3 regions of the Clostridiisalibacter paucivorans DSM 22131 genome follow, and region 3 is predicted to be linked to each of the others. Evidence: a T-box and tRNA genes for the amino acid it is inferred to sense, from the RefSeq annotation. Region 3 holds a T-box; the other regions hold tRNA genes.
What was found. The T-box of region 3 lies ahead of leuS (leucine--tRNA ligase). A T-box ahead of a tRNA ligase gene usually reads a tRNA of that ligase, here a tRNA-Leu.
Positions count from the first base shown of each region.

Region 1: it has a tRNA-Leu gene. The T-box ahead of leuS (leucine--tRNA ligase) is inferred to sense a tRNA for this amino acid. The anticodon was not compared.
Region 2: it has a tRNA-Leu gene. The T-box ahead of leuS (leucine--tRNA ligase) is inferred to sense a tRNA for this amino acid. The anticodon was not compared.

Region 1 covers NZ_JHVL01000002.1:110,067-123,305, forward strand. Annotated here, with positions in the region: gene Q326_RS0101460 ([Fe-Fe] hydrogenase large subunit C-terminal domain-containing protein) at 1-798, opposite strand, end outside; gene Q326_RS0101465 (ATP-binding protein) at 809-1,243, opposite strand; gene Q326_RS0101470 (DRTGG domain-containing protein) at 1,227-1,607, opposite strand; gene Q326_RS0101475 (SPOR domain-containing protein) at 1,627-2,397, opposite strand; gene dinB (DNA polymerase IV) at 2,446-3,510, opposite strand; gene Q326_RS0101485 (flavocytochrome c) at 3,728-5,512, opposite strand; tRNA gene Q326_RS0101490 (tRNA-Leu) at 5,660-5,744, opposite strand; gene Q326_RS0101495 (peptide ABC transporter substrate-binding protein) at 5,804-7,549, opposite strand; gene Q326_RS0101500 (nicotinate phosphoribosyltransferase) at 7,571-8,608, opposite strand; gene Q326_RS0101505 (lytic transglycosylase domain-containing protein) at 8,713-9,279, opposite strand; gene coaE (dephospho-CoA kinase) at 9,298-9,924, opposite strand; gene polA (DNA polymerase I) at 9,911-12,586, opposite strand; gene Q326_RS0101520 (SIMPL domain-containing protein) at 12,801-13,239, opposite strand, start outside.
Region 2 covers NZ_JHVL01000006.1:36,997-50,235, forward strand. Annotated here, with positions in the region: gene Q326_RS0104015 (hypothetical protein) at 1-54, shown strand, start outside; gene Q326_RS0104020 (BMC domain-containing protein) at 69-356, shown strand; gene eutH (ethanolamine utilization protein EutH) at 412-1,512, shown strand; gene Q326_RS0104030 (cupin domain-containing protein) at 1,527-1,973, shown strand; gene Q326_RS0104035 (methyl-accepting chemotaxis protein) at 2,287-4,413, shown strand; tRNA gene Q326_RS0104040 (tRNA-Leu) at 4,508-4,591, shown strand; gene tig (trigger factor) at 4,802-6,088, shown strand; gene clpP (ATP-dependent Clp endopeptidase proteolytic subunit ClpP) at 6,142-6,726, shown strand; gene clpX (ATP-dependent Clp protease ATP-binding subunit ClpX) at 6,746-8,017, shown strand; gene lon (endopeptidase La) at 8,167-10,518, shown strand; gene yihA (ribosome biogenesis GTP-binding protein YihA/YsxC) at 10,508-11,098, shown strand; gene rd (rubredoxin) at 11,160-11,321, opposite strand; gene Q326_RS0104075 (ATP-binding protein) at 11,551-11,946, shown strand; gene rlmD (23S rRNA (uracil(1939)-C(5))-methyltransferase RlmD) at 12,085-13,239, shown strand, end outside.
Region 3 covers NZ_JHVL01000023.1:49,375-55,206, reverse strand. Annotated here, with positions in the region: gene Q326_RS0108405 (glycosyltransferase family 2 protein) at 260-1,183, shown strand; gene Q326_RS0108400 (GtrA family protein) at 1,185-1,613, shown strand; gene Q326_RS0108395 (DUF6056 family protein) at 1,616-3,277, shown strand; T-box leader at 3,448-3,660, shown strand; gene leuS (leucine--tRNA ligase) at 3,726-5,832, shown strand, end outside.

The sequences.
Region 1 (13,239 bases), on a different contig from region 3:
AATGCCTATAGCCTTACTTTGACCTCCAACCGAAGACCATCCTATGCCAAGATGAGAGCCTTTATTAAACTTGTCATAATCAGTTATATGCTTAGTATTACTCACTATATCACCATAAATCTTCTTTATAGATATTGCCCCAGTTAGTTCAGATTTTTCTATTCCTATAGGCTGTTTAATACTGGTTACTTTAGCAGGACAAGGTGTCAAATAAAATACTCCTATATTATCTTCCTTTATATTATTTTTTTTCATTATCTCTCTTTTCGCCAGCCTTGCAGCAATCTCCATTGGCGATTCTATATTTACTATATTTTTTAATAATGTAGGAAATCTTACTTGAATAATCCTTAGTATAGCAGGACACATTGAAGATATAATGGGTTTAGGAATTTTTTCTTTTTCAATAATATTCCTTAATATGATACTAGAAATATCTGCAGCAATTCCCTCATCATAGACATAATCAAAACCCATATTTTTTATACCTTGATATACTTTATTCATATCTATATTATCAGTAAATTGCCCATACATTGTAGTAGATAATATTGCTATATTCATTTCAAAATCTTGAAGCCTTGATAAATCATCTGTTATTGCATTTTGAGCATGGTATGGACAAACTATAATACACTCTCCACAATCTATACATCTTTCTTTAATTATTATTGCCCTTTTATCTCTCACTCTGATAGCCTCCATAGGGCATTTCCTCATACAATGAGTACACCCTTTACATTTTTCCTCTTCCAAAACAACAGAGTGGAAATATTTATTCATATCTATCACCGCCATTTATTATATACTATTTAATTAGTATTCTAATATATACTTCCGTTCCTTGTCCCTCTTTCGATTTTATATCAAATATATCAGCACATCTCTTAATATTTGGTAACCCCATACCTGCACCAAATCCCAATTCTCGCACTTCATTAGGTGCTGTAGAATATCCTTCTTCCATAGCTAAATCTATATCTGGTATTCCAGGACCAATGTCCTTAGATAAAATTTCTATCTCTTTTGGAGAAATTATAACTGATATATTGCCACCATTTGAATGTATTACAAGATTCATTTCTGCTTCATATGTGGCTATAGATACCCTCCTTGTCACATCTGCATTTATACCTAATTGTTTCAATATTTTTTTCACATTACTAGAAGCTTCTCCAGCCTGTGTGAAATCATTACGAACAATCTTGTATTCAAGCTTAATAGAATTATTTTCTACTCTCATCTAAGACTTTGCTCCTCCCTGACTCTACACCTGTCAATCCTTTTTCATATAATTTCCCCGATGCAGTATAAAGTATATAATCTGTTTTCATTATAGTAAAATTATTCCTTTTTCCTAGTTCCAATACTTGTTTGTTAGGTGTTTTTCCCCTTACAAAAACTATTGCAAATAAATCTATCATCTCTGCCGTTCTTATAACCTGCGGATTTGTCAGTCCAGTTAAAAGTATTGTGGGGCCGTCTACAAAAGCCAATACATCGCTCATGAGATCAGAGCCAAAGGCCTTTGTTACTTCTCTGTCTAGAAACTCTTCGCCAGTTAAGACTTCAGCATTTAATATTTCCTTTATTTCTCTTAATTTCATGCTTTTAACACACCCCTATCTAATCAACCTTTATAATATTTATATAATTGTAGAACACCCTATAGTACTCACTAATTATGTCCTCTTCAGCATTATCTATCATAGACTGTCTTTTTTGTAAAAATTTATTGAGACTTTTTCTATCTTCATCATCATTTTTGTAATTATTTAATTGCTCTAATATTTTCTTATTGTTATTATCTATAGTAACTTTTAAGGATTTGATTTGTGAATCTTTTAACTGTTCTGACAACAGAGCCGTTTCTTCCTCATAACTATTTTTTATTGTATTTATTATATTGGCTAGACCTTCTTTTCTTACTGATTTGATTTCAACCCTTTTCTCATTAATAAAACTATCTTTTAATATACCTTTAACATATACATTATATCTTTCAGCTTCTTCACGATCTAAAAAAGTCCCAGCAAAAACTTTATAATCATTATCAACTTCTAAAATAAACCCAGGTATTTGCTTTGAATTCATTTCTTTTACAAGTAACTTACCGTTTTCAATATCATCAAAACTCCCTGTTTGTATGCTATATAAAACCAAATCTTTAAATTCATATACTTCTTTATCATTATCTTTTGATTTGCTTTCATCTTTAACTTCACTAATTTCTGTCTTTTCATCAACTTCTTTATCTATATTGGGTAATAATACATGTTTTACTAGACCAAAAGCTATCATGACAGATACTAAAGGAGCTATTATAAAAAAAAGTAGAAAGTTTACTAGCTTGTCCCTTCTACTATACCTTTTTCTATTTTTTCTGCTTAACCTCATAATCTACCTCCAAACAACTTTAATTGTTTTAAATAAATTCACAAATGTTTATATATATTTATCTAAATTCAAACTCAATTGAATAGGTTCATCAAAATATACTATATTAGATAATGTAACTCCTAAAAGTCTTACCTTTTTATCTATATTAAACCTATTGTCTAATATATAATGGGCAGTTCTATTTATTGTATTAAAATCATCAGTAGAGTAGTCTAATGTTATACTTCTGGTTTCCACAGTAAAATCTTCATATTTTATTTTTAACGTCACAGTTTTTATTCTATATCTCTTTCTTAAAATTCTAGTCACTACATCTTTTACATATCTATCTACTCTTTCATGAAGTATCTTTATATCATTTGTATCTTCTAAAAATGTATTTTCTTCACCTATAGACTGTGCTCCTTCTGGATTCTCCACAGGCCTATTATCTATGCCATTTGCAAAATCAATTAATTCTTCTCCTCTTTTGCCAAATAAATTCACCAAAGTTTTTTTGTCATATTTCTGGATGTCTTCAATTCTATATATACCTAATCTCTTTAACTTTTTTTCCGTCTTAGGACCTACCCCCCATAATTTTCTTATAGATAGTGGCTTTAATATATCTATAGCTTCATTTTTTTGTATTATGGTTAACCCATCTGGTTTTTTCATGTCTGAAGCCAGTTTGGCTAAAAATTTATTATAGGATATGCCAACAGAAGCTGTAAGATATAACTTGTTATTTATATCTTCCTTTATTTTTTTCGCTATTTCCAAAGGATTTTTACCTGACACATCTAAAAAGGCCTCATCTAAAGATATAGGTTCAATCTTATTGCTATAATTATAAAATATATCATGTAACTTTTGTGAAACTTTTTTATATTTATTTTTATTTACAGGTACAAATACTGCCTTAGGACATAAAGCCTTAGCTTTTTTTGATGGCATAGCAGAACGAATTCCGAACTTTCTAGCCTCATAAGATGCCGCACACACCACTCCTCTAGAGTATGGATTGCCCCCTACTATAACTGGCTTATTTTTTAGATTAGGCCTATCTCTCTGTTCTATGGATGCATAAAAGGCATCCATATCAACATGCAGTATCCATCTATTATCCATATTAACACTTCCATTATATATATTATAACATTTTATCAATACTATGACTAATAATTATATCAATTAACTTAATTAACATTGTTTATTGCATTATAACTTATATTAATATATATATTATATCTTTTTTATTTTATTAAAAAAGTTTCATTTTAAAATAGTCACAAATAAAAAGACTGGACAAAATGATCCAGTCTTTTTATTTACTCCGTATTCATTTTTACTGATTCATAATGTTTTCGCCTGAAATTCGTCCAAATACTACAATATCTAGCAAGGCATTTCCACCTAAACGATTAGTTCCATGGATCCCTCCTGTTATCTCACCAGCTGCATAAAATCCTGGGATTATTTCATCATTAGCATCTAGCACTTGGGTTTTCTCATTGATTTTTACTCCTCCCATAGTATGATGCACTGCAGGGTATCTCAATGTAGCATAAAAAGGTGCCTTTTCAACTTTATTTTTCCATAATTTACGTCCAAATTCATCCTTTTGTTCATCTACAGACTTATTAAATTTATCTACAGTATCTTTTAATACATTTGACTCTATATTTATTTTTTGTGCTAAATCTTCTATAGTATCAGCTTTTACAATAATACCTTCTTCTATTAGTTCTTCAATATTTTGTCCTGTCTCATTATTAGGACCTGTAATAACTTGAGAGTCATTAATCATATAATATTGACCATCAGTCTGAGCTAAGATTGCTTCGCATAATTTATCTCTACGATTATCTTCATTTATAAAACGTTTTCCTTCTTTGTTGACAAAAATCGAATTTTCTACATTAATGGTAGGTCCTACCAACTCAATCGCCATAGGTAGTAATTGAATATGTTCCATACCTACTAATTGAGCGCCTACATCTTCAGCCATTACAATTCCATCTCCAGTAGCCCCAGGATGATTAGTTGTTGGTTTATCTGCCGTTAAACTTGGTACATATTTAGTTCTCATTTCTACATTGGCAGCAAAACCTCCTGATGCCAGTATAACACCCTTTTCTCCCATAATTTCCATAGGTGTTTTATCTAATACATTTTCAGCTTTTACACCTATTACTCTTCCTGATTCATCTTTTATTATCTCTTTAGCCTTAACATTAGTTATAATCTCAACACCATATTCTTTTGCTGCTTTCTCTAAAGTTTCTATGTATCCTGTACCAGCAGGCTTTACAGCTTGATGAGTCCTTGGCCATAAAGAACCTACAACAGATCCTATTTCGTTTCTAAATTCCATACCATAGGATTCCAACCAATGCTTACCATCTAGTCCATTCTCAACCATTATTTTAACTAATTTAGAATCTCCAGCCTTGTCTCCACCTTCATATGTTTGCTTAAAATGTTTATCAATAGAGTCTTCAATTCCTTGCTCTTTTTGTCTTTCAGGATCAGCTGAGTTATAAGCACCACCTGATCTAATAGTATTGCCTCCAAGCATAGGCATTTTTTCAATCAAAATTACCTTACCACCATTTTCTCCTGCAGCAACAGCAGCTGAAAGTCCAGCACCGCCTCCACCTATTACTACTACATCAGCGGACTTAGAAATCATTTCTTTAGGCTCAGTTGATTCATTGGACACTGTCTGAGATAAAGCACTAATCTCTACTCCTGCACCTTCCAATGCTTTAGTTACTGCTGTCAATACAGCATCACTAGTAACTGTTGCACCAGAGATAGTATCAACTGCCAAACTTTGATTTTTCACTATAGTTTCAGGTATCTGATTTAAGGGAACATCGCTAATTTGAGGAGTTTCACTATGTTCAACAACATTCACTTCTTCTATCTTATCTTCGCTAAGTACCACTTCTACCTTAAGAGTACCATTGTGACCTTGGGCTTCACCCATATATGTACCTGCATTAAATGTGGTACTGGACTCTTCACCTTCATCAGATGATGTAGGTTCATTGCTTTGACATCCAAATGCAGTCAATAACATGGCAATAGAAAGTACTAAAACTAATAAAGTTCTAAATTTCTTCATTTAAATTCCTCCTTTTACATTTAGTTTTTTATATTTAAGTAGATTGTATGTTAATTTTAAAACAAAGTCAAGATATTTTAATATTCATTCTTATTATTGAAAAAATCTAATTAAAATAAAAAGACTACCCAATTTGGGTAGTCTTTTTGGTGCGGGTGATGGGATTTGAACCCATACGCCATACGACACACGGCCCTCAACCGTGCCTGTCTGCCTATTCCAGCACACCCGCGTATATTTTTAAAGTCACTGATATAGTATAACCCTAAAAACATACTGTGTCAAGTCAATTTATTCTATATCCTTAGATTGATTTTCTTCAGGTATATACCATTTATTGATATTGTTATAAATATTAAATGGTAATGGTTCAATTTCTCCTTTTACCTTATTATTAATCAACAATGCATTATTCTTGAAAAACAAACTCATATATGGTAAATCTTCTATAATATTTTGCTGTAACAATTTATATTTCTGCTTTTTTTCCTCTCTATTTTTAGCATTAAATGCCGCTATGAGAGACTGATCCATCTTACTATCTTTGTATCCTATAAAATTACTTCCACTTCTTATCTGTGATGAATGAAATGCAAAAGATATATCTGGTATAGGAGACATTTCCCAACCTAATAATGCCATGTCATAATCTCCTTTATATAACATATCTTTAGTACTTTCCCAATCTAAAGCCAAATCTTCCTCTGTTATTGCACCTTCTTTAGAATTATATTTAAGTTTTATATCTATACCTATTTCTTTTAAATTCTCTTTTATTATATCAGCACTTTCTCTTCTTAATGTGTTGTAACCATTGGTCAATAGAGAAATACTTAATTTATTACCCTTATCATCTTCTAATATTCCATCTTTGTCATCATCTTTCCAACCCGCTTCTTTCAATATGTTTTTAGCCTTTGTTAGATTATATCCATAAGTATTTCCTTCTTCAGATATCAACCAAGAATTGGGCCATATAGGTACATCTATCGTGGTAGCATGACCTAAATATACATTCTGTATTATAGCATTTCTGTCTATAGCATAAGCAATAGCTTTTCTAATAGCTTTTCCACCTTCATCCTTAAATATATTTCTATTAAAATTAAATCCTATAAACTCATAATTGGAACTTATATACTCATATATATCTATGTTTTTATTTTCATTATATTTTTCCCAATCAATATCTAATATTGTAGTGACATCTATAATTCCAGATTCAAAAGAGGTAATTGTAGCTTCCTTATCTGGTATTATCTGTCCAATTATTTTACTAATATAAGGTTTATCTCCCCACCAAGTTTCATTAGCAACCAGTTCAATGCGTTTTAATTTTTCATAATTCTCAACCTTATAAGGTCCTGTTCCTATAGGTTTAAAATCATAGTCTTTATTAGATGCTGCTTTATATGCATTCCTATCACTCAATCCTTCAAAACCATGTCTAGGTATTATTGGAAATATTAAGCTTTCCAAGGCATTACTATATGACTTATCAAATTCTATCGATATGCTCTTTTCTCCATTTGTTCTAGTACTTATAATATGAGACAAATCACCGAGTCTAGAAGGTCTATATACATCGGATAATATTTCTCCATATAATGCATTTACAGCTCCATATCTTAAAGTATCTATAGTAAATTTCACATCTGAAGATGTTAAAGCTTTTCCATCATGCCATTGCACATCATTTTTTAAAACTATTTGTATGGTTCTACCATCCTCAGATAAAGTATAAGTATCTACCAGCACATTTTTTATATCTCCATTCTTATCTAATGCAAAAAGTCCTTCATATATCAAGTTGTTAAAGTAATACAACTGTTTATCCCTTGTCAATAAAGGGTTTAATGTATCTACATGCGTTATAGGTAATACCAATTCTCCTCCATAAGTAGGTTCATATTCTACTACATCCGTTTCAGTTTCATTACTACTATCATTATCTATAATATTCTCATTATTACATCCTATTAAAATCATGAATGCTATCAGTATTATAATCCCTAAAGAACTTCTACCAAATCTCAAATTTATTCCTCCTAAGTTGTATTAAATCATCTTTTTTAATTTAGGGTTTTCAATAATGCCTGGTACCCTTCCTCGTTTTGCTATAGGTTCGCCCTCTACTTCTTTTATATCCATAGTCATATCTATACCTGGTGCTCCCGAGATATAGCTGCCAACACCAAATGCATCTGCTCCTGCCTCTGACAATTGACTTATTTTCTCAGGTTTTAGTCCCCCTGATACAAATATTTTAACCCATGGATATCCAGCTAAATCTAGTCTAGCCCTGAGCTCTTTTACTAATTCTACAGTAACTCCTCCCCTTTCACTAGGTGTATCCAATCTAATCCCATATAAATTCTTACCTAGCTCTTTAGCTAGCCTCAAGGATTCTTCAATTTCATCTTTAAATGTATCTACAAGAACTATACGCTTATGTTCTGGAGGCATTATCTCATCATAAGCTTTAGCAACCTCTAAAGTATCTCCTGCTAATAAAAATGATGCATGAGGTAATGTACCCGATGGCTCTTCATCAATTAATTTTGCAGTCAATATATTGCTTACTGCACTTGCTCCACCTATTCTTGCTGCTCTCTCCATTACAGGTGCTACAGCTGGATGTAAATGTCTAGTACCAAAACAAACAAAATTTTTATCTCCACATGCTTCTTTAATTTCTTTAGATGCTGTAGCCCATCCACTAGGACTAGCAAGGCAACCTAATATCACTGATTCATATATGCCAAATTCTTTATAAGGACCCTTTATTCTTACCAAAGTATCTTTAGGTCCAAATTCTTCTCCTTCTTCTAATGCCCACATCTCAATATTTTTATCTTTTAAAATGTTTTTTACTTCTTCAATACCTACAAAAATACCCTTTTTCCTTGCAAATATTTCCGCTGTAACAATTTTTTCAGAAATTCCCATATAATCTAAAATATCCTGTGTTCTAAGAAAATATATATCTGTTGTCAATCCATTGAGTATATCCTCATGAGTAGCTGAATACAACAGCCTATTCTCAGAGTCTATTTCACATTTTTCTACATCTTTTAAGTTTCTTATATCTTTCATCATTTTCATCCTTTCAATGTTAGTAATTAATAAAAGTATTTGTATATTCCAATAGTTTATGACATTCTACTCTATTATAACAAATTTTTTATGCAAAATTTATATTATCTATAAAAAATTTTATATAATTTATATGTTTTAAGTACCTTTTCTATATAATCTTCTGTTTCTTTAAAAGGAATTTTATTTAATTCCTTTCCATCATTACTATACTTTTCGTTTTTTAACCACTTAGATACATTACCGCTTCCACCGTTATAAGCAGCAAGTACTAATCTCAATTCATCGTCAAACTGATTGTTTAAATTATTTATATACCAACATCCAATCATAATATTAGTCTCAGGATTGTATAATTTTTCTTCATTAAAATTCTCTAATTTTAAATTTTCAGCAGCCCACTTCCCTGTACTTGGTAGAATCTGCATAAGACCCATAGCCCCCTTTGATGATAGTGCGTCTTTATCATATCCACTTTCAGTTTTTATTATGGAAGCTACAAGCAATGGATCTATACTGTATTTATACGCATATTCATCAATATAACCTCTATATTTTATTGGAAACAATATCCTACCTATATCTTTATAAAATAATATTAACAAAAAAAACAATATTATGATCAATAAAATAGTTATTAGTCTTTTAACCCTAAATACATAGATTCCCAAATAAACACCCCTCCGCCTTTATACTAATTTAAATTCTACTTCATCTATTATTTTTGAAATTTTAATCTTTAGTTCTTCTATTGTTCCATCGTTGTATATAATTCTATCTGCATATTGTTTCTTTTCTTCCAAAGACATTTGGGCATTTATTTTCATTAGTGCTTCATCTTTGCTTATTTTGTCTCTATTCATAAGTCTATCTATTTGGGTATCTAACTCCACATATATAAGCCATATTTCATCAGCATATATATCATTTTGTCCCATTTCTTTAATAGATTCAATTAAAAGAGGTATATCTAAAAATATTATTTTGTTTTTTAACTCATTAAGATTTATATGTTTTTTTATCTCGTCAAATACTTTTGGATGTACTATCCTATTTAACTTCTTTCTAGCTTCTTCATCTTTAAATATAATATCCCCTAACTTCTTTCTATCTATCTCCAAATATTCATTTAATATTTTTTTGCCAAAAACATCTACTATATCAACATAACATGGTTCACCAATCTCCACAACTTTTTTAGCAATTTTATCAGCATCTATCACAGTAAAACCTTTATCCAAAAGAATCTTTGTCACAGTACTTTTACCTGTAGCAATTCCTCCTGTGATGCCTATAATAGCATTACTTTGTTTCATACCAACTATCACCTGTCTTCATATCCACTTTTAATGGTACTTCCAACTCAACTGCATTTTCCATCAAATTTTTTAAAAGATTCTTTACTTCTTCTACTTCACCTTTACTAGCCTCTATGATTAATTCATCATGGACTTGAAGAATTAATTTTGATTTCATATTTTTACACTTAAGTTGTTTATAAACATTTACCATGGCTATTTTTATTATGTCTGCTGCACTTCCTTGAATAGGTGTGTTCATAGCCATTCGCTCACCAAAAGATCTTACATTAAAATTTTTAGACTTAATCTCTGGTAAAAATCTTCTTCTATTTAATATAGTTTTAACAAACCCTTTTTCTCTTCCTTCTTTAACTATATCTTCCATGTATTCCTTAACTTTTTTGTAGTTCTTAAGGTAATTATCTATATAAAGTTTTGACTCTTTTCTAGGTATTTTCAAGTCCCTAGATAATCCAAAATCACTTATCCCATATATTATTCCAAAATTAACTGCTTTAGCTCTACTTCTCATTAGAGATGTAACCTCATCTTTAGAAACACCAAAAACTTCTGAAGCAGTTTTCGTATGTATATCTTCACTCTTAAAAAAGGCTTCCATCAATTTACTATCTTTAGATATATGACCTAAAACCCTTAATTCTATCTGAGAATAATCAGCATCAACAAGGACAAAGTCATCATCTTCTGCTATAAAAACTTTCCTAATTTTTCGTCCTTCCTCTGTCTTTATAGGTATATTCTGTAAATTAGGTTCGGTACTGCTTATTCTACCTGTGGTAGTTATAGTTTGGTTAAAACTTGAGTGTACTCTATTATCACTATTATTAATTAAAGACAGTAATCCATCCACATACGTAGTTTTTAATTTAACTATTTGTCTATATTCTAATATTTTTTCTATTATTGGGTGTTTGTCTTTTAATTTATCTAAAACTTCAGCACTTGTAGAATATCCTGTCTTAGTTTTCTTAATTATAGGAAGCTCCAATTTTTCAAATAGTATAACCCCTAATTGTTTTGGTGAATTAATATTAAACTCTTCACCAGATAATTCGTATATATTTTTCTTCAAGCCATCTATTTTTTCATCAAATTCTTTCCCTAATTCTTTAAGTTTATTACTATCTACCTTGAAGCCAGTATATTCCATATTAGCTAATACTTCAATTAATGGTATTTCCACGTCAAAAAATAACTCTGTCATTTCATAATCACTTATTTTTTTCAACATCTCTGTTTCTACTCTGTATACAGTATCAACTATATTGCAAAAAAATTCACCTCTTTTATCAATGTCTAAATCAGACCATGTTTTACTTTTCTTACCTTTACCCAATATATCTTCTTTGCTCTTTAATTCTAGATTTAAATATTCTGTACAAATATGTTTTATATCATAATTGTTTTGAGAAGGATTTATTAAATATTGCCCTACTACTGTATCAAAGTATATACCATTAATCTCTATATCATTTTTAAATAATACTATTATATCTTCTTTAAGATTATGTCCTTCTTTTTTTATTCTTTCATCTTGAAAAATATCTATAACTCTTTTATCTTTGAAAAATAAATCTCTATTATCCTTAAACTCCATATAATACGATACGCTTTCATTACACTTAATAGCTACTCCTAATATGGGATCATTCAAGTAGTCATTTCCATCTACTACAAATTTAAAAATAAATTTTCCATTATCTATAACTTGGTCTAATACATCGTATAGTTCTTCTTTGTCATATATTATATTAAAATCTGTCTTTAATATGAATCTGTCTTTTTCTTTTTCATTTATATCTATCTTATCTAAAAGACTATTAAACTCTAACCTTCTATATATTTCATATAACCCCAATGAATCAGGATCTTCTTTTTTTAGGCTATCAATACTAATATCTATTGGAATATTAGTTATAATAGTCACTAACCTTTTACTCATTATAGCTTGCTGTCTATTTTCTATAAGTCTTTCTTTCATCTTTCCAGATATATTATCAATATTTTGATATATACCATCAATAGATTTATATTGTTTTAAAAGCTTTATTCCAGTTTTTTCTCCTATTCCAGGGATACCAGGTATATTATCGGACTTATCTCCCATAAGTCCCTTTAAGTCTATAAATTGCTTTGAATCCAAACCATACCTCTCTATCATCTTCTTATTGTCATATATCTCTATATTTGAAATTCCTTTTTTTGTTATAGCAACTTTTGTACTATCACTAATTAACTGTAGATAATCTTTGTCTCCAGTAAAAGCTATTACATTAAAATCCTTTTTTTCTCCGAACTTAGCCAATGTACCTACAATATCATCTGCCTCATATCCATCGATTTCTATTCTACATATATTCATCTTGTCTAATATTTCTTTTAATATCGGGAATTGACTTTTTAATTGGTTTGGAGTTTCTTTTCTGCCTGCTTTATAGTTATCATACTCTTTATGCCTAAAAGTAGGGGATTTTTTATCAAATGCCACCGCAATATAATCTGGTTCATGTTCCTCTAAAATTTTATATAGCATTGTTAAAAATCCATATACACCATTGGTATACACTCCATCATTAGTTTTTAAAGGAGGTAATGCATGAAATGCTCTATGTAATAAACTATTTCCATCTATCAATAATAACTTTTCTTTATCCAAGATACCAGCTCCTTTTAATTTCCTTATACATAATACTTATCTTAAGTATTACCTTCCTATTTAGTATATATTAAAAGGATTTATCAGTAAACATATAAATATAAATAAGAAAAAGCGACAAATAGTCGCTTTTAGATTAAAAATACATTTGTTGTTGGAAAAAATACAAGATAACTATCTTTACCACAAACTATCTAAATTATTTCATAATAGTTTAGTATTTATATATAATATTTACAGATGCGTTTATCTCTAACTGACCACTAGATACTGGAGTATTTTCTTTTACTTTCATTACAGTATCCATAGCATAATTTCTTACTGAATAATTCATTCTTGAATCTTCTATCACCTTATAAGGTTTATTAACTTCTACTCCAATAGTCTGTCCCATGGCTTTAGCTTTTTCTTCAGCATTTTTTATGGCCAGTTGCAGTGCATCTATATAATAATCTTCTTCTTTTTCTATACCAAACCTTATATTTCTAATGTAATTAGAACCTATATTTGAAACTGCATCTATAATTTTACCTACTTTATCTATATCATTTATCTTAACCTCTACAATATTTCTTACAATGTACCCATAAATTTCATTAGTTCCATCATCTTTATTATAATTTCTTTTTGTTATTATATCATATGTCACTGTC
Region 2 (13,239 bases), on a different contig from region 3:
GTAAGACTTAATGAGCTGTGTAATGAGACTTTAAATAGGATTAATAAAAAATAAAGGAGGCAAATATTATGGCTGTTAAAAATGCGTTGGGAATGGTAGAAACTAGAGGTTTAATAGGATCTATTGAGGCAGCAGATGCTATGGTAAAGGCAGCAAATGTCACATTAATAGGTAAGGAGCAAATAGGAGGAGGATATGTAACTGTGATGGTTAGAGGGGATGTAGGTGCAGTAAAGGCATCAACAGATGCAGGAGCAGCCGCCGCCGATAGAGTTGGTCAATTGGTATCAGTACATGTAATTCCAAGACCACATGAAGAAGTAGAATGTATTTTACCCAAGGTTAAAACTGAATAGGTAGAGTGGAGAGTAGCATTGAAATCCTTATTTCGATGATAAAGGGGGAGAATAAATGAGTATTAATGAAATTATTGTATATATAATGGTAGTTTTTATGGTATTAGGTGCAATAGACAAGATAATAGGAAATAAATTTGGTCTAGGTGAACAGTTTGACGAAGGTTTTATGGCAATGGGTTCTTTGGCTATAGCTATGGTAGGGGTTGTATCATTGGCACCAGTACTTGCTAAAATACTTACTCCAGTGGTATCTCCTATATATAGTGCATTGGGAGCAGATCCGGCGATGTTTGCTACAACACTTTTAGCCAATGATATGGGAGGATATCCCTTGGCTATGGAAATGGCCCAAACTAAGGAAGCAGGACTTTTTGCAGGACTTATCCTTGGAGGTATGATGGGACCTACAATAGTATTTACAATACCGGTAGCATTAGGGATAATTGAAAAAAGAGATCATAAATTTTTAGCTACAGGTATATTAGCAGGTATAATAACTATACCTATTGGATGTTTAGCTGGAGGAATTGCAGCAGGATTTGAAATATCTATGATACTGAGCAATTTAGTACCTATAATTATAGTATCTTTGCTTATAGCACTGGGGCTTTGGAAAATGCCCAATAAGATGATAAAGGGATTTACTGTATTCGGTAAGGGAGTGGTTATAGTTATAACTGCAGGAACGGCAGCTATAATTGTAGAAACCCTTACAGGAATAGTTATAATACCGGGAATGGCACCAGTTTGGGATGGTATAGAGATAGTTGGATCTATTGCATTGATGTTAGCAGGAGCATTTCCTATGGTTCACTTTATAACTAAAGTATTTAAAAAGCCATTGCTTAGTATGGGTAAAGTTTTAGGTATGGGAGATGTGGCAGCAGCTGGTATGGTAGCTACATTGGCAAATAATATACCTATGTTTCAATTGATGAAGGATATGGATGATAGAGGAAAAATTTTGAATGTGGCCTTTGCAGTAAGTGCAGCATTTGTATTTGGTGATCATTTAGGATTTACTGCAGGAGTTGCAAGAGATATGATATTCCCTATGGTTGTTGGAAAACTTGTTTCAGGTATTACAGCTGTTATGGTGGCCATGTTAATTGCCAATAAGACCCTTGGTAAGACAGCCAAAGCTGAAGAGTAATGGGGGTATAGATTATGGTAGATATAGATACTAAGATAGTGGAAGAAATTGTTAGAAGGGTATTAAAAGAACAGTTGGATGCAAATAATGATTTTAAAAAGGAAACTGACAAAAGTGGAGTTGCAGTTATAAAGACAAGTACAGTAAAACCAGAAAAATTTGATACAGGAAAAGAAGGAGATAAGGTATATCTGAAGGATGTATTGAATCTAGAGGAGAGTCCTAGGTTAGGGTGTGGAGTAATGGAGATGGAAGAATCCACATTTGATTGGACATTAAAATATGACGAGGTTGACTATATAATAGATGGAACATTGGAGATAGTTATAGGAGATAGAAAAATAGTAGGAAATAAGGGGGATATAATCTTTATACCTAAAGATACAGCAATAAAATTTAGTTGTCCCCAACATGCAAGATTTGTATATGTTGTATATCCAGCAAATTGGGAAGCATTATAAAGCTAAGAGTTAAAAGATAAGAAAGAAGTTAGTAGCTATTAGTTAGTGGTTAGTAGTTGATGGTTGAAATCTTATGGATTTCATCATTAAACTACTTATTACTAACCATTTAACTACTAACTTTTTCATATGGACACAAATTTTATTAAATATTTATTTTATACCTCTATCATAATTGTATGTTATTGACAATATGGGAAAAAGATTCTCCGTCTATTTTTATAATGTAAAACAATGTTAAATGGGTATAAATAAATAATAAAGAGTTTTTTAGAATAATAGTAAATTATATACAAAAAATGGGGGGACAAAAATGTCTAGAAAAAATGGCTTTAAGGTTTGGATGAAGATAGCATTATTGTCATTTGTAATCTTAGGTGTGTCTGTTTATCTAGAGATGGACATTCTTTCGGAACTAAAAAATGTTAGTTTAAACAAAACCCAAAAAGAGGTAGAAGAAATATCTAAAGGGGAAGCATTGAGATTGGAAAAGGAAATAGAAGTGGTACAGCGTACAGTGGAAGGCCTTGCACAGCATATAGGACTGCTTACAGAAAACAATAAATTAGATAGGCAATCGGTTATAATGCTTTTAAAAAATAGTTTAGAAAAGAATAAAAATATTATAGCCCATGGTTCTGGATGGGAAGTGAATAGTTTTGACCAAGATGATTCATCATATGCAGGACTAAAGTCACTGGGAAGTGATAAAAATGGAAGATTTCTACCATATGCCTATAGGGGTGATGATGGCCAGATAGGGGTAGATGTATTGGTAGAATATGATGTGGAGGGTGCAGGAGATTGGTATCTAGTACCTAAAAGGACTAAAAAACCCATATTGACAGAGCCGTACATATATCCAGTAAATGGAGTGGATGTGTTGATGACTACTATATCCTATCCTGTATTGGACAGCAAAGAAAACTTTTTAGGAGTAGTAACAGCAGACATAGGGTTGGATTATTTGAGTAATAGAATAGAAGAGATTGAAAGTATAAAGAATTTAAAAGGATCATCTACAATAGTCTCTAAAGAGGGAACAGTAATATGTAGTAATGTAAATGAAAACCCTACATTCCAGTCTCTAATGGATGAAGGAATAATCAATGATGAAATAATGGATAATTTAAGTAAATATAATAAAGGGAGTTTTTTTACTGAATTAGCTGGAGAAAAGGAAGAAGATTTAGTTGTCTATCAGCCTATTAATTTTAATGATATGGACACTGTGTGGGGCTATATAACCAATATACCTAAAGCTCAAATACTTAAAGAATATAATTCAATATATAGAACAGATATAATTTCCATAGCAATTATAATAATTATATCTATAATATTGATAATACTAATTACTAGAGGTATAAATAACCCTATAAAAGAAATGATACTGCTTATGCATAAAGCAGAGCAGGGTGATTTGACCAATGTGTGGAAAAAAGAACGGGGAGACGAGTTTGGAGTATTATTTAAGAGTTATAACAATATGGTAGTAAATATCAAAAGTTTAATAAATAGTGCTAAAGAGTCAGGGATTGTTGCTAACGAAGAAACAAAAGCATTGTCAGAAATATCAGTACAAAGTGATAGAGCTGCCAATGAGATAGCAGAAGCCATGGACCAGATGGCGAATAGTATATCTGACCAGGCTAAAGATGCTGAGGAAATAGCCCAAAAGACTACTGAATTAGGAAATGGAATAGAGAGAATAGGTAGACTAATAGAGGGAACGTTTGACATTGCTCAGGAAAGCAATAAGATAGGTGATAACGGCATTGAAATAATAAAAAAATTGAGCACCAAAACGCTAGACATAGCAAATAGCATAAAAGTTGTGGATACTACTATAGATGATGTAAATGAATATGCTCACAATGCTGAATCTATTACTCAATTGATTGATGATATAGCCGAGCAAACGAATCTATTGGCATTAAATGCATCTATTGAGGCTGCTAGAGCAGGAGAGGCAGGTAAGGGATTTGCAGTAGTAGCTGATGAGATAAGAAAGTTAGCTGTTGAAGTCTCTCAAGCTACAAATGATATAAGAGAGAGGATACACAATATTCAAGACAGTTCTAAAAATGCTGTAATGGCCACAGAGACTGTAAAAGAAATGCAGGAGGAACAAGAAAAATGGCTCAATGATACTAATGAAATATTTAATCATATATCTAATTCACTTTCAGATTTAGTTGGAAACATGGAAAATGTGACCAAGTACGCCCATGAAATAGAAGAAGGAAAAGATACGATTGTTGAGGCCATAAATAATATTTCAGCAATAACTGAGGAAAACTCTGCTGGAACTCAAGAGGTTTCTGCTTCTGTAGAGGAGCAACTAGCAACTATGGAGTCATTGAATAGACATGCTGAAAATACAAAAAAATCATTTGAAAAACTATTGGAAGATATAAAAAGGTTTAAAGTAGATTAATTTTAATCTACACTCCCGCAAAAAAAGTTAAAAAAATCCTTGACATAAGTTAATAAACTTTGTATAATATCTTTTGTCGGTATCAGTAAATAATGCGGGAGTGGCGGAATTGGCAGACGCGCTAGACTTAGGATCTAGTGCCATTGGCGTGGGGGTTCGAGTCCTCTCTCCCGCACCATAGACATAAAAAAACCAATGGTTTGTCCATTGGTTTTTTTAATATGTATCTCATAATTGAATTAGAATAAGTAATCTTAAAAAATGACTATATTGGATAGGCAAATTATTTATGATATAATATAATGGTTAATTGATTAGAATATATTGACTGGACAAACATTTAGTATTTTAAAAATACATAAATTAAATTGGATGAGGAGGAACGAAGTTGAGTTCAACAATCGTAAAAAAAGAAAATAATAATGTAACATTAAAAATTGAGGTAAGTTCAGAAACATTCGAAAAGGCTATACAAAAATCATATTTAAAAAACAGGGGTAGATTTAATATTCCTGGATTTAGAAAGGGTAAAACTCCAAGAAAAATAATTGAATCTAGATATGGGGTAGAAGTTTTTTATGAAGATGCAGTTAATTTTGTATTACCTGATGCATATGATAAAGCAATAGAAGAACATGATTTAAAACCTGTAGATAGACCTGAGATAGATATAGAAGAACTTGAAAAGGATAAACCAGTTGTATTTAAAGTAGATATAACAGTAAAGCCAGAGGTTAAACTAGGAGAGTATAAAGGAATAGAAGCAGAAAAAGTAGAGTATAATGTAACAGAGGAAGATGTGGAAGCAGAGCTTAAAAATATGCAAGAGAGAAATTCCAGATTAATAGCTGTTGAATATAGAGCTGCTAAAGAAGGAGATACAGTAGTTATAGATTATGAAGGATATGTGGGAGATGAACAGTTTGAAGGAGGTACAGCTGAGAATCAAACACTGGAATTAGGATCAAATACCTTCATACCTGGATTTGAAGAACAATTAGTAGGTAAAAATGTAGAAGATGATGTAGATGTAAAAGTTACATTCCCAGAAGAATATCATTCAGAAGAGTTAGCTGGAAAGGAAGCAATATTTAAAGTTAAAATTCATGAAGTAAAAGAAAAAGAATTACCAGCATTGGATGATGAATTTGCTAAAGATGTAAGTGAGTTTGATACATTAGAAGAACTAAAAGCAGATCTAAAGAAAAAAATGGAAGATGAAGCAGAGCAGAAAGAAAAAAATGAAACTCAAAGTAAAGTTATAGAAAAAGTATTAGAGGGAGTCGAAGTAGATATCCCAGAAGCTATGATAGAAGCTCAAATAGATTCTGAAATAAAGAATTTCGAATATAGACTACTTTATCAAGGACTTAATATGGAAAAATATCTCTCATTAACAAATACAAAAATAGAAGACCTTAGAGAACAAATAAAACCTACTGCAGAAAATTTTGTTAAAACAGATTTAGTTTTAGAAGCTATATCTAAAGCAGAAGAAATCGAAGTAACAGAAGAAGAAGTAGAAAAAGAGTTGGCTAAATTAGCTAAACAATATGACCAAGACTTAGATAAATTTAAGAAAAATATGAGAGATGAAGATTTAGAATACATCAAAATGGGTATAATTAAAAGCAAGACGGTAGATATGCTTGTAGATAATGCAAAGCTTGTTTAATCAATATACTATCGTCGGTTTAATTTGCAAAAAATTAACATGGAGGGATAGATATGGCTTTAGTACCTGTTGTTGTGGAACAAACTAATAGGGGAGAAAGATCTTATGATATTTATTCTAGACTTTTAAAAGATAGGATAATTTTCTTAAGTGACGAAATCAACGATACCACAGCAAGTTTAGTGGTTGCTCAGTTGTTATTTTTGGAGGCTCAAGATCCAGATAAGGACATTCAAATATATATAAATAGTCCAGGTGGATCAATAACAGCGGGTTTTTCAATATATGATACTATGCAATATATAAAGCCTGATGTATCTACTATATGTGTAGGTATGTGTGCTAGTATGGGAGCATTTTTACTTACTGCTGGCGCTAAAGGTAAGAGATTCGCCCTTCCAAATTCAGAAATAATGATACATCAACCATTGGGAGGAACTAGAGGTCAGGCAGAAGATATAAGAATACATGCTGAAAGAATATTGAAGATGCGAGATAAATTAAATGAAATAATAAGTGATAGAACAGGCCAACCACTAGAAAAAGTTGAAAAAGATACCGATAGAGATTTCTTTATGTCAGCAGAAGAAGCTAAAAAGTATGGTATAATAGATGAAGTGATAACTTCTAGGAAATAATTTTGAGAGAGGTGTCTTAATGTCAAGATTTGACGATAAGCAACTCAAATGTTCTTTTTGTGGCAAATCACAGGATCAGGTTAGAAGGCTTATAGCTGGACCTAATGTATATATATGTGATGAATGCATTAATTTATGCCAAGAGATAATTGATGAAGAATTCGATGAAGCTGTGGATGTGGAGATGAAAGAACTGCCAAAACCCATGGAAATAAATGAGATTCTTAATCAATATGTCATTAAGCAAGATAGGGCAAAAAGGGCATTAGCAGTTGCAGTTTATAATCATTACAAAAGAATAAACAAGAAAACTTCTTCTTCAGATGTTGAATTACAGAAGAGTAATATAATTATGCTTGGACCCACAGGTTCAGGTAAGACATTATTAGCCCAAACATTGGCTAAGATATTAAATGTACCATTTGCAATAGCTGATGCAACATCATTAACTGAAGCGGGATATGTTGGAGAGGATGTAGAAAACATACTCTTAAAACTTATTCAGGCAGCAGATTATGATATAGAAAGGGCAGAAAAGGGGATAATATATATTGATGAGATAGATAAAATAGCAAGGAAATCAGATAATCCATCAATAACAAGAGATGTCAGTGGTGAAGGTGTTCAACAGGCATTGTTAAAAATACTTGAAGGAACTGTAGCCAGTGTACCACCTCAAGGAGGCAGAAAACATCCCCATCAAGAGTTTATTCAGATAGATACTAGTAATGTATTATTTATAGTTGGTGGAGCTTTTGATGGTGTAGAAAATATTATTCAAAATAGAATAGGTAAAATGTCTATGGGATTCGGGGCAGACATAAGAAGTAAAGAAGCGAAGGATATAGGCGAAATATTAAAGCATATACAGCCTGAAGATTTATTGAAATATGGTCTCATCCCTGAATTTGCAGGAAGATTACCAGTCATGGTGTCTCTTGATCAATTAGATGAAGAAGCCCTTATAGACATATTGACTAAACCTAAAAATGCATTGGTTAAGCAATATAAGGAACTGTTCATGATGGATGGAGTAGAATTAGAATTCGAAGACCAAGCACTAAAGATAGTAGCACAAAGGGCAATAGAAAGAAAAACTGGAGCCAGAGGATTGAGGGGCATACTTGAAGAAATAATGTTGGATATAATGTATGAAATACCCCATAGATCTGATATAGAGAAATGTGTTATAACAAAGGATACCATCCTTAAGAAATCTGAACCTACTTTAGTTCTTTCTGAAAAAAGAAAGAAAAAGGGAAAGAAAGGTGAAGAAGAGTCAGCTTCTTAAAAAAATGTCCACATTGGTGTGGACATTTTTTTATATATTGACTATTTATATTTGTTTGGGTAACATTGTAGTAGCATGGGTAAAATATTTATAAATATATTTTAAATTAAAAGAGAATAATAGTTTTGCTATTTGAAGGAGTTGATAGTGTGGATAGCTATAAGATAAAAAGTGAAAAACGAGAAATACCATTGATACCGTTGAGGGGATTGTCTGTATTTCCTTATATGGTAGTCCATTTTGATGTTGGACGGGATAAATCTATAAATGCATTGGAAGAGGCCATGGTAAATGATTCTTTGATATTTTTGACGGCACAAAAAGAAGCAAAGGTGGATATTCCTACCCCTGAAGATTTTTATAAAGTGGGAACAGTTTGTAAAATAAAGCAAATGTTAAAATTACCGGGAGATACCATAAGAGTTTTAGTAGAAGGTATAAATAGGGGAAGAATAACGGAGATATTAAAGGAAGAACCATACTTTGAGTCAGAAATAGAGGAAGTAATCTATGAAATAGATGAATCCAATAAAGAAATAAAGGCAATGATGAGATTAGTGGTAGAGAGATTTGAAGAATATGTAAGTTTAGGCAATAAAATTTCTCCCGATGTAATAGTTACTGTAGATGAGATCAAAGAACCTGGAAGATTGGCAGATGTTATTTCTTCGTATATACATTTAAAGCCAGATAATAAACAAAAGATATTAGAGGCATTTGATCCATATAAAAGGTTAGAGGTATTGCATATAATACTTGAAGAGGAAATAGAAGTATTACAAATAGAAGATAAGATATCTAATAGAGTAAAGAAACAGATAAATAAAGTTCAAAAGGAATATTATCTTAAAGAGCAGTTAAAAGCTATACAGAAAGAACTAGGAGAAGGGGAAAGCTTAGAAGAAGAGGTCTTAGAATACGAAGAAAAAATCAATAAAATTAAAATGCCTGATGAAGTAAAGGAAAAGGCATTAAAGGAAGTAAATAGGCTTAGAAGGTTGTCTCCTGCATCGGCAGAAACTGCTGTAATTAGAAATTATGTAGAATGGATTATAGAGTTACCTTGGGATAAACAGACTAAGGATAGAGTAGATATAAAAAAATCTAGAGAAATATTAGACAAAGACCATTATGGACTTAAGGATGTAAAGGAAAGAATTCTAGAATATCTAGCTATAAGAAAATTGGCTAAGGATATGAAGGGTCCTATATTATGCTTAGTTGGTCCTCCTGGTGTAGGTAAAACATCAATAGCTAAATCAATAGCGAGATCAATAAATAGAAAATTCGTACGAATGTCTTTAGGTGGAGTAAGAGATGAAGCAGAGATAAGGGGACATAGAAGGACATATGTAGGAGCTATACCAGGGAGAATAATATCTTCTATAAAAAAGGTGAAGTCCAAAAATCCTGTATTTTTATTTGATGAAATAGATAAAATTAATAGTGATTTTAGAGGAGATCCAGCTTCAGCTTTATTGGAAGTATTGGACCCCGAACAAAATAGTACATTTACAGACCATTTCTTAGAGGTACCCTTTGATTTGTCCAAGGTTATGTTTATAACTACAGCAAATACAATCAATACTATTCCGAGACCATTATTAGATAGGATGGAGATAATTCGAGTATCTGGTTATACAGAGGAAGAAAAATTGGAGATAGCTAAGGGATATTTGGTAACTAAACAGCTTAAGGAACATGGTTTAAAGGAGAAAAACATAAATATATCAGAAAATGCATTGAGAGATATAATAAATAACTATACCAGGGAAGCAGGTGTTAGGAGTCTAGAGAGGAGTATTGCCACTGTATTTAGAAAGTCTGCAAAAAGAATTGTAGAAGATAAAGTAAAGACTGTAAGGATAAATAGTGGAAATCTAGATAAATACTTGGGCATACCTAAATATAGATATGAAATGGCAGCTAAAGAAAATCAGATAGGTATAGCGACTGGTCTTGCATGGACAGCAGTTGGAGGAGAAACATTGTCTATAGAGGTTACTCCAATGGGTGGAAAAGGCAAATTACAGCTCACAGGGAAACTGGGAGATGTGATGAAGGAATCTGCAATGACAGGAATAAGTTATATAAGATCTAAAGCGAAGGATTTAAATATAAATGATGATTTCCATGAGAAACAAGATATACACATACATGTGCCAGAGGGAGCAATACCTAAAGATGGACCATCGGCAGGGATAACTATGGCTACAGCAGTTATATCAGCCCTTACCAATATCCCTATAGATAGTGCATTGGCAATGACTGGAGAAATAACGTTGAGGGGCAGAGTTTTACCCATAGGAGGAGTAAAAGAAAAGGTACTTGCAGCTAATAGGGCAGGTATAAAGAAGGTATTATTGCCATATGAAAATAAAAAAGATATGGAGGAAATACCAGATAAAATTAAGAAGAGGTTAAATATAGTATTTGTCAAAACCATGGATGAGGTTTTAGACCATGCCTTAGTTACAGAGGAGAATGAACATGAAAATTAAAAAGGCAGAGATACTTGCAACTGCTGTTAGGGAGAATCAATATCCTGAAATTGGTCCTCCTGAAATAGCATTTGCAGGTAAATCAAATGTGGGAAAATCATCTTTGATAAATACCCTTGTAAATAGAAAAAATCTAGCCAGGACCAGTGGACAACCAGGGAAAACTCAAACTTTAAATTTCTACAATGTAAATGATGAATTTAGGTTCGTAGACTTACCAGGATATGGATATGCTAAGGTATCCATGAAGGAACGAGAAAGATGGGGAACGATGATAGAAAATTACTTGGTAAATAGGCAAACCTTAATAGAGGTATTACAATTAATAGATATAAGACATCCTCCAGGAGAGCATGATATAATGATGCATAATTGGATAAGATCTTTTGGATATAAGGGGTTAGTCATAGCTACTAAGGCGGATAAAATATCTAAGGGAAAATGGATGAAACATATGGCTATTATAAAAAGAGATCTAGGCATACAAGATAATAATCTAATCATACCATTTTCAGCATCAAAGAAAATAAATAAAGATAAGGTATGGGAAACATTAGAATCAATAATCCCTGTGGAATAGTATCCACAGGGATTATTTAACTTTAAAAACAAAAACGGCCATTTGGCCGTTTTATGTAATATTAGTCTTCTTTTTCAAACATATCTTTACCTGCACCACAAACTGGGCAAACCCAATCTTCTGGTAATTTGTCAAAAGGAGTTCCTGGTTCTACACCGTTATCAGGGTCTCCTTCAGCAGGGTCATAAACATATCCACATGGTACGCATACATATTTGTCCATAATAAAAAACCTCCTTTGAAAGTTTCACTATAATTTAGTATAATTGTCTACGAGAATTATATACCCTCATAGTGATATTTTAAACTAAAAATAATAAAAAAGCAATAGAGTCTAAATTGGACAAAATAAAGATTACAACATATACTTTTTGGGTAGAATATAATTAGAAAATCGAAATAATATATAATAAGGGGATTAAATAAAATAATTCTAGGTGGGTGTGGTTAAATTGTGCTATATAATAAAGAAGACTTTATCCAGTGATTTATTAGAAATGAAATCAGCATTGCAAGAAATATTAAAAAGTTTACAAAATGTTTTAGTGGACGAAACAACCCTATTTGATGCAAGACTCATACTAGACGAGTTAATATGCAATGGTATAATACATGGAAATAAATCTGATACTAGAAAGAAGATAGATGTATTTGTAGAAGTAAATGTTGATAACAATAAATACATCAAAATAGAGGTATCAGATGAGGGCAGTGGATTTAAATATGAAAGGGAAGCATATGATCCAATGAAATTGACCATAGGTGGAAGAGGGCTAAAGATTGTAGATGAATTAAGTGACGAGTTTTTGATATTTGAAAACAGGGCCATATCTATAAAACATCTCTAATAAACTCTAATATGCTTTGTTTACTTTTGATTGATTAGTAAATAAAGTATATTAGAGTTTTTTTAATGAAAAATAACTATTAACTAATAAATATATATGTTATAATATCCTATAAAAATTGAAAGAAAAGGTGATGTAATGGTAAAAAAGAATGACGTCTTAGAGCTTACTATAGAAGATGTAAAATTTCCTAATAAGGGAATATCAAGTATAGATAATGAGAATATAATTATAAAGAACACTATTAAAGGACAAAAAATTAAAGCTAGAATAAGTAAAAAAAGGGGCAAAAAGATAGAGGCAAAGGTAATAGATGTATTACAGAGATCTCCTCAAGAAATAGTGCCTAAATGTGTACATTTTGAAAACTGTGGAGGATGTATATATCAAAACTTACCTTATGAAGAACAGCTTAAACTCAAATCTTCACAGGTACAAAGATTATTGTCAGAAGCAGGAATAGAGGGATATGAGTTTTTAGGCATAGAGAAAAGTCCATTAGAATATGAATATAGAAATAAAATGGAATTTACTTTTGGAGATGAAAAGAAGGATGGACCATTGACATTGGGGATGCATCAACAAGGGAAATTTTATGAAATACTCACAGTGGATAAATGCCAGATAGTAGACAATGATTTTACAGAGATATTAATGACTGTGTTGGAATATTTTAAGGATGAGGGGACATCTTTTTATCATAAAAAGACTCACCAAGGAGTAGTTAGACATTTGGTAGTAAGAAAGGCTGCTAAGACAGGAGAAATACTTATAAACTTGATAACATCGTCTCAACAGAAACTTCAACTGGAAGATTTGGTAGAAGATTTGAAGAATATAGATTACAAAGGTGTATTGAAGGGAATACTTCATACAATAAATGATGGTCTAGCAGATGCAGTAAAGAGTGATGAAATGCATATACTGTATGGTAGTGACTATATCACAGAAGAATTATTGGGGCTTAAATTTAATATATCGGCATTTTCTTTCTTCCAGACAAATTCATTTGGAGCAGAGAAGCTATATTCCATAGTTAGAGATTTTATAGGGGAGACAGAAAACAAGACTATATTTGACCTATACTGTGGTACAGGAACTATAGCCCAGATAATGGCACCAGTAGCTAAAAAGGTAATAGGCATAGAGATAGTAGAAGAAGCAGTAGAAGCAGCTAGAAAAAATGCTAAACTAAATGGATTAGATAACTGTGAGTTTATAGCAGGAGATGTACTTAAAAAAGTAGACGAATTAAAAGAAAAGCCAGATATAATAATATTAGACCCTCCAAGG
Region 3 (5,832 bases):
TCAAGTGCATTATTTAATATTTGATTGTTTTTATATAAGAATATGTATTATTGGTAATTAACAAATAATCAGTAGAAACTTATATTATATTTTTATAAGGTAAAATGAATTTTAAATTATTTGATCAAACGTTAGTGGAATTATAAGCATGAGTTGTAATAGTTTTTGCTTTAGGATTTAGATATTTTCTAAGACAATTTTGAGTATTTTTTAGATAAAGTGTATAATATAGTAAATTATAGTAATAGGGTGATATTAAATGGGACTAGCTATAGTTTTACCAGTTTATAATGAAGAACAATGTATTTATGATAATTTTTACAAGTTAAAAGAAATATTAGCTAAGGATAAAATTAAGTGCAAATATGTTTTTGTAGACGATGGATCTGTTGATAAATCTTGGAAAATAATCAATGAAATTGCATCACAAGAAGAAACGGTCTATGGCATTAAATTTTCTAGAAATTTTGGTAAGGAATTGGCAATAGTAGCTGGGTTAGAGATAATCCAATCAGATAGATATTTGATAATGGATGCTGATTTACAGCATCCTCCAACTGAAATCAAAAATATGTTAAAAATGATGGATGAAACGGGTGTCAATATTATAGATGGCATAAAAGTAAGTAGAGGAAGAGAGTCTATATTATATAGATTTTTAGCTAACAGTTTTTATAGATTGCTCAGACAATTAACTGGATTAAATTTAAAAAATTCATCAGATTTCAAATTGATTGATAAAAGTGTAGCCCAAAATATAAAAAAATTTAAAGAAAAGAGTATTTTTTTTAGAGGGGTAGTAGATTGGGTTGGTTTTACTAGGAAAGAATATTATTTTCGTGTTAACGATCGTATAGATGGTAAAAGTAGTTTTTCCATATCAAAGTTGATAAAATTTGCATTGAGTTCAATTTTATCGCATACGAGCAAACCACTTTATTTAACAATATTTTTTGGTGTAATATTTTTTGGGTTTTCAATTATTTTAGGTGTTCAAACTCTATTTAATTATTTCTCAGGCATTTCTATAGATGGGTTTACAACAGTAATTCTATTAATTTTAATAACGGGATCAGTGATAATGTTTACTCTTGGTATTGTTGGAATATATATTGCAAGAATCTATGATGAAGTAAAGCAAAGACCACAGTATATTATTTCAGAGAGAATTGAGAGGCTATAAAATGAAAATACTGATAAATATGTTAAAAGAAAATTATACAATGCAGATGTTAAGGTACTGTATTGTGGGAGGAGCTACTACAGTAGTTAGTTTTGGCACTTACTTTTTTTTGCTGTATGTTTCGAATATTAATCCTAATATAGCTAATGTAATATCAATAATAGTAGCTATTTTGTTTGCATATGTTACTAATAAGATATTTGTTTTTAAAAGTCATTGTAAAAATATAAAAGAACTTATTACAGAAATATTGAGTTTTTTCTTTGCTAGAGCCATTACAATGTTAATGGAAGTAGGCGGTGTATTTTTTTTAATAGACTTGGTGCATATTGATCCAATTTTATCAAAAATATTTATAAGTATTGTAATTTTGATATTCAACTATCTTTTGTCTAGATTTTTTGTATACAAAGAAAGAAGGGCTGAATAAATATGCTAAAAAGTTTACAAAATAAGAGAAAGTTTTTACATAATATATTAATATTATTTATTTTTGTAGGTGTATTACTTGTTAGTATGTATGTAAGATTGTATGGAGATGATTTTTTCTATTTGCGTTTTACAAGAAGGGGTATTAATTATTTCATAGAGAGGAATATAGAACATTATTTTTTGGCTAATGGAAGAGTAATCGTACATTTACTTGCAACAATATTTTTAGCTTTTCCAATTTATATATGGCAAATATTTAATTCCTTAATGGTAACTGGAGTGGCTTTTATAGCTTCAAAACTGATTTGCATAGGTGAAAAAGGAGAATATCAAAACAAAAAATTAATTACTATAGTAATATTTGGAATTATGATTATTTTTTTTGATCCTAATATGTCTAGGCAGAGTATTTATTGGATAACAGGTTCTTTTAATTATATTTATCCTTTATTGCTATTATTCTTTTATTGGTATAGTATTTTAAAGGTAGTGCATAAAAAAAATATATCAAAGTATTTACCATTGATAGCATTTTTTTCTACAGCTTCGGTAGAACAGGGCGGTATGATGGCATTTGGATTGACATTAATGATTATACTAGAGAAAAAGTATATACAGAAGACAAAGGTTGAAAGAGTTTTGTGGTATAGTCTTTTTTCTTCTATATTAGGATTAGTTTCAATCATTGCATCTCCATCTTTATTTTATAGAGCTGGAATGGAAAATTCTCCAGGTAATGGGTTATTTGATTTGATAATCTATAATATCAAAATGCAAAGTTTTACAGTGTTTTTTTCTAATGTAACTAAACCCTATATTATAGCAAGTATACTTGGTGCTATTACAATCTTAATAGAATATTACAAAATTTGTTTAGCAAGAAAGAAAAAAAATGTACTATTTATTATAGTGTTAGGAATAATGTCCATATTTTTATGGTTATATGTAATAAATAATAATGATATAGTATTTAATTATAATGGGACAAGTAATAGATTAGTAATGTTGTGTTTTTTTATTGATATCATTTATTTAATAGTTTTATTTTATTCAGCATATATTGTATATATGTATAAATTAATTAAAAACAGACTGATTCTATTGATAAGTCTTATATTAGGATTCGGTTCTCAGTTTATGATGGTAGTTTCTCCTGTTTATGGTCCTCGTAATTTAATATTTCTAAATTTTATGCTTGTTTTATTTATTAGTGCTGTATTTTCAAATTATAAAAATATTTTTAGTATTAATGCTATTGCAATTTGTTTAAGTATTATATACAAATCCAAATTTTTATTAATTGTTTTATTAATTGTTTTATTAATTTTTTTATTGTATTTATTAAAAATAAATACAATAAAAAAGATTAACAGATTAACATGGATAAAATGGATTAGTGTTGTAATAATAATATTCATAGGACTAAAGTCGGTATATTATCCAACATTTAATGGGTATTTTACTAATAGTAAAGTTTATGATAGAAATATTTCAATATGTGACAAATACAAACAAAAAGATTATACAGAACTGAAGCAAATTAAATTGCCACTTGAATTATACGGTTGGGTAATGCCTTATCATAACCTTTATTATAATCCTTATTATAAGTTGTATCTAGGCCTTGATGATGATGTAGAAATTAAATGGGAAATAGAATAGGGGTCAGGCTCACTTTTAAACTTTATAATTTATACACTATGAAAGTTATTATATAAATATAAAATAGCAAAGTTTAGATAATATATACTTCAGTAAAAGAGTAGGAAAATAAAGCTCAGTTATAATTGATTTTTGAAAAATAATCTGGTACAATACTAACAAATCTATAAATTAAAGCATGGAAGGGAAGTAGTAGTTTTCATAATTGTTTTCAGAGAGCTGTTGTTATGGTGAAAGACAGCAACTAATGAAGATGAACTCGTCCCAGAGCTATTAGGGTGAAAAGAGTAACTCTAGTCGGATAATATCCGTTATAACTAATTGAGGGGATAGCTTTATTTTGGCTATCAAATAGAGTGGTATCGCGGACCTTCGTCTCTATATTTAAGAGATGAAGGTCTTTTTAATTTTATCTAAATACTATACAAACAGAAAGGAATGTGAAAAGATGTTAAATTACAATCATAAAGAGATTGAAAGAAAGTGGCAAGATTATTGGGATAAAGATGGTACTTTTTATGCGTCAGATGACAAAAGCAGACCAAAATATTATGCACTTATAGAATTTCCATATCCATCGGGAAAGGGACTCCATGTAGGACACCCTAGACCATATACTGCACTTGATGTGGTGGCGAGGAAAAGAAGAATGCAAGGATACAATGTATTATTTCCCATGGGATGGGATGCCTTTGGTTTACCTACAGAAAACTATGCTATAAAAAATAAAATTCATCCTAGAATAGTGACAGAAAACAATATAGCCAAATTCAAATCTCAATTAAAGGCATTGGGGCTTTCATTTGATTGGTCTAGAGAGGTAAATACTACTGATCCAGAATATTATAAGTGGACCCAATGGATTTTTCTAAAATTATTTGAGAAGGGATTGGCATATAAGAAAGAGACATCTATAAATTGGTGTACTGATTGTAAGGTAGGTCTTGCAAATGAAGAGGTAGTCAATGGCAAATGTGAACGATGTGGCTCTGAAGTTGTGAGAAAGATAAAAAACCAATGGATGTTAAAGATTACAGAGTATGCAGAAAGACTAATAAAGGACTTAGATTTAGTAGACTATATAGATAGGGTTAAGATACAGCAAAAAAATTGGATAGGCAAATCTCAAGGGATGGAAGTAGACTTTAAAGTAGCTGGTGAAAATACAGTTACAGTATATACTACTCGCCCTGATACATTATTTGGTGCAACTTATATGGTATTTGCCCCAGAGCATCCGTTGATCGACAAGTTTAGGGATAAAATCACTAATTTTGATGCTATAGAGAAATATAGGGAAGAGGCCAAGAAAAAGTCTGAATTTGAACGTTCTGAGTTAGTGAAGGAGAAGACAGGTGTTGTGATAGAAGGTATAAGTGCAATAAATCCTGTTACTAATAAAGAAATCCCCATATTTATATCTGATTATGTACTTATGTCCTATGGAACTGGTGCAATCATGGCGGTGCCAGGACATGATACTAGAGACTGGGAATTTGCCAAGAAATTTGACTTGCCTATAGTGGAAGTAGTTGAAGGTGGAAATATTGAAGAGGGTGCTTATACAGATATAGAGCATGGAGTTTTAATAAACTCAGATTTTTTAAATGGATTAAATGTTGAAGAGGCTAAGAAGAAAATAAGTGACTGGCTTGCAGAAAAAGGATTGGGAAAGAGAAAGATAAATTATAAGTTAAGAGATTGGGTATTTTCTAGACAGAGATACTGGGGAGAGCCAATACCTTTGGTATATTGTGAAAAATGTGGATGGGTACCTGTACCTGAGGAAGAATTACCGTTATTATTGCCTGAAGTAGATAGTTATGAACCTGCAGATAATGGAGAATCACCACTAGCAAAAATGACTGATTGGGTAAATACTACTTGTTCTAAATGTGGAGGTCATGCCCAAAGAGAAACAGACACCATGCCTCAATGGGCAGGTTCATCATGGTATTTCTTAAGGTATACAGATCCTAATAATAGTGAAGCATTGGCCAGTGAAGAAAATCTAAACTATTGGTTACCCATAGATTGGTATAATGGTGGAATGGAACATACCACATTACATTTATTGTATTCAAGATTTTGGCATAAATTCTTATATGATTATGGGGTAGTGCCTACACCAGAACCTTATCAAAAGAGGACATCTCATGGGATGATTCTTGGGGAAAACAATGAAAAGATGTCAAAATCCAGGGGCAATGTAGTAAATCCCGATGAAATAGTAGAAGAATTTGGTGCAGATACAATGCGTCTATATGAGATGTTTATTGGAGATTTTGAAAAAAGTGTACCTTGGTCTCAAAATGGAGTAAAGGGATGTAGAAGATTTTTAGACAGGGTATGGAGACTTGTAGACATTGTAGAAGATGGTAGTGAATTCTCTAAAGAGCTTGAAGTTAACATGCATAAGACTATAAAGAAGGTTAGTGAAGACTATGAAAATATGAAATTCAATACAGCAATAGCAGCCCTTATGACTCTTTTAAATGACTTTAATAGCAATGGAAAGATAAATAATAAGGAAATGGAAGTCTTTTTAGTACTTT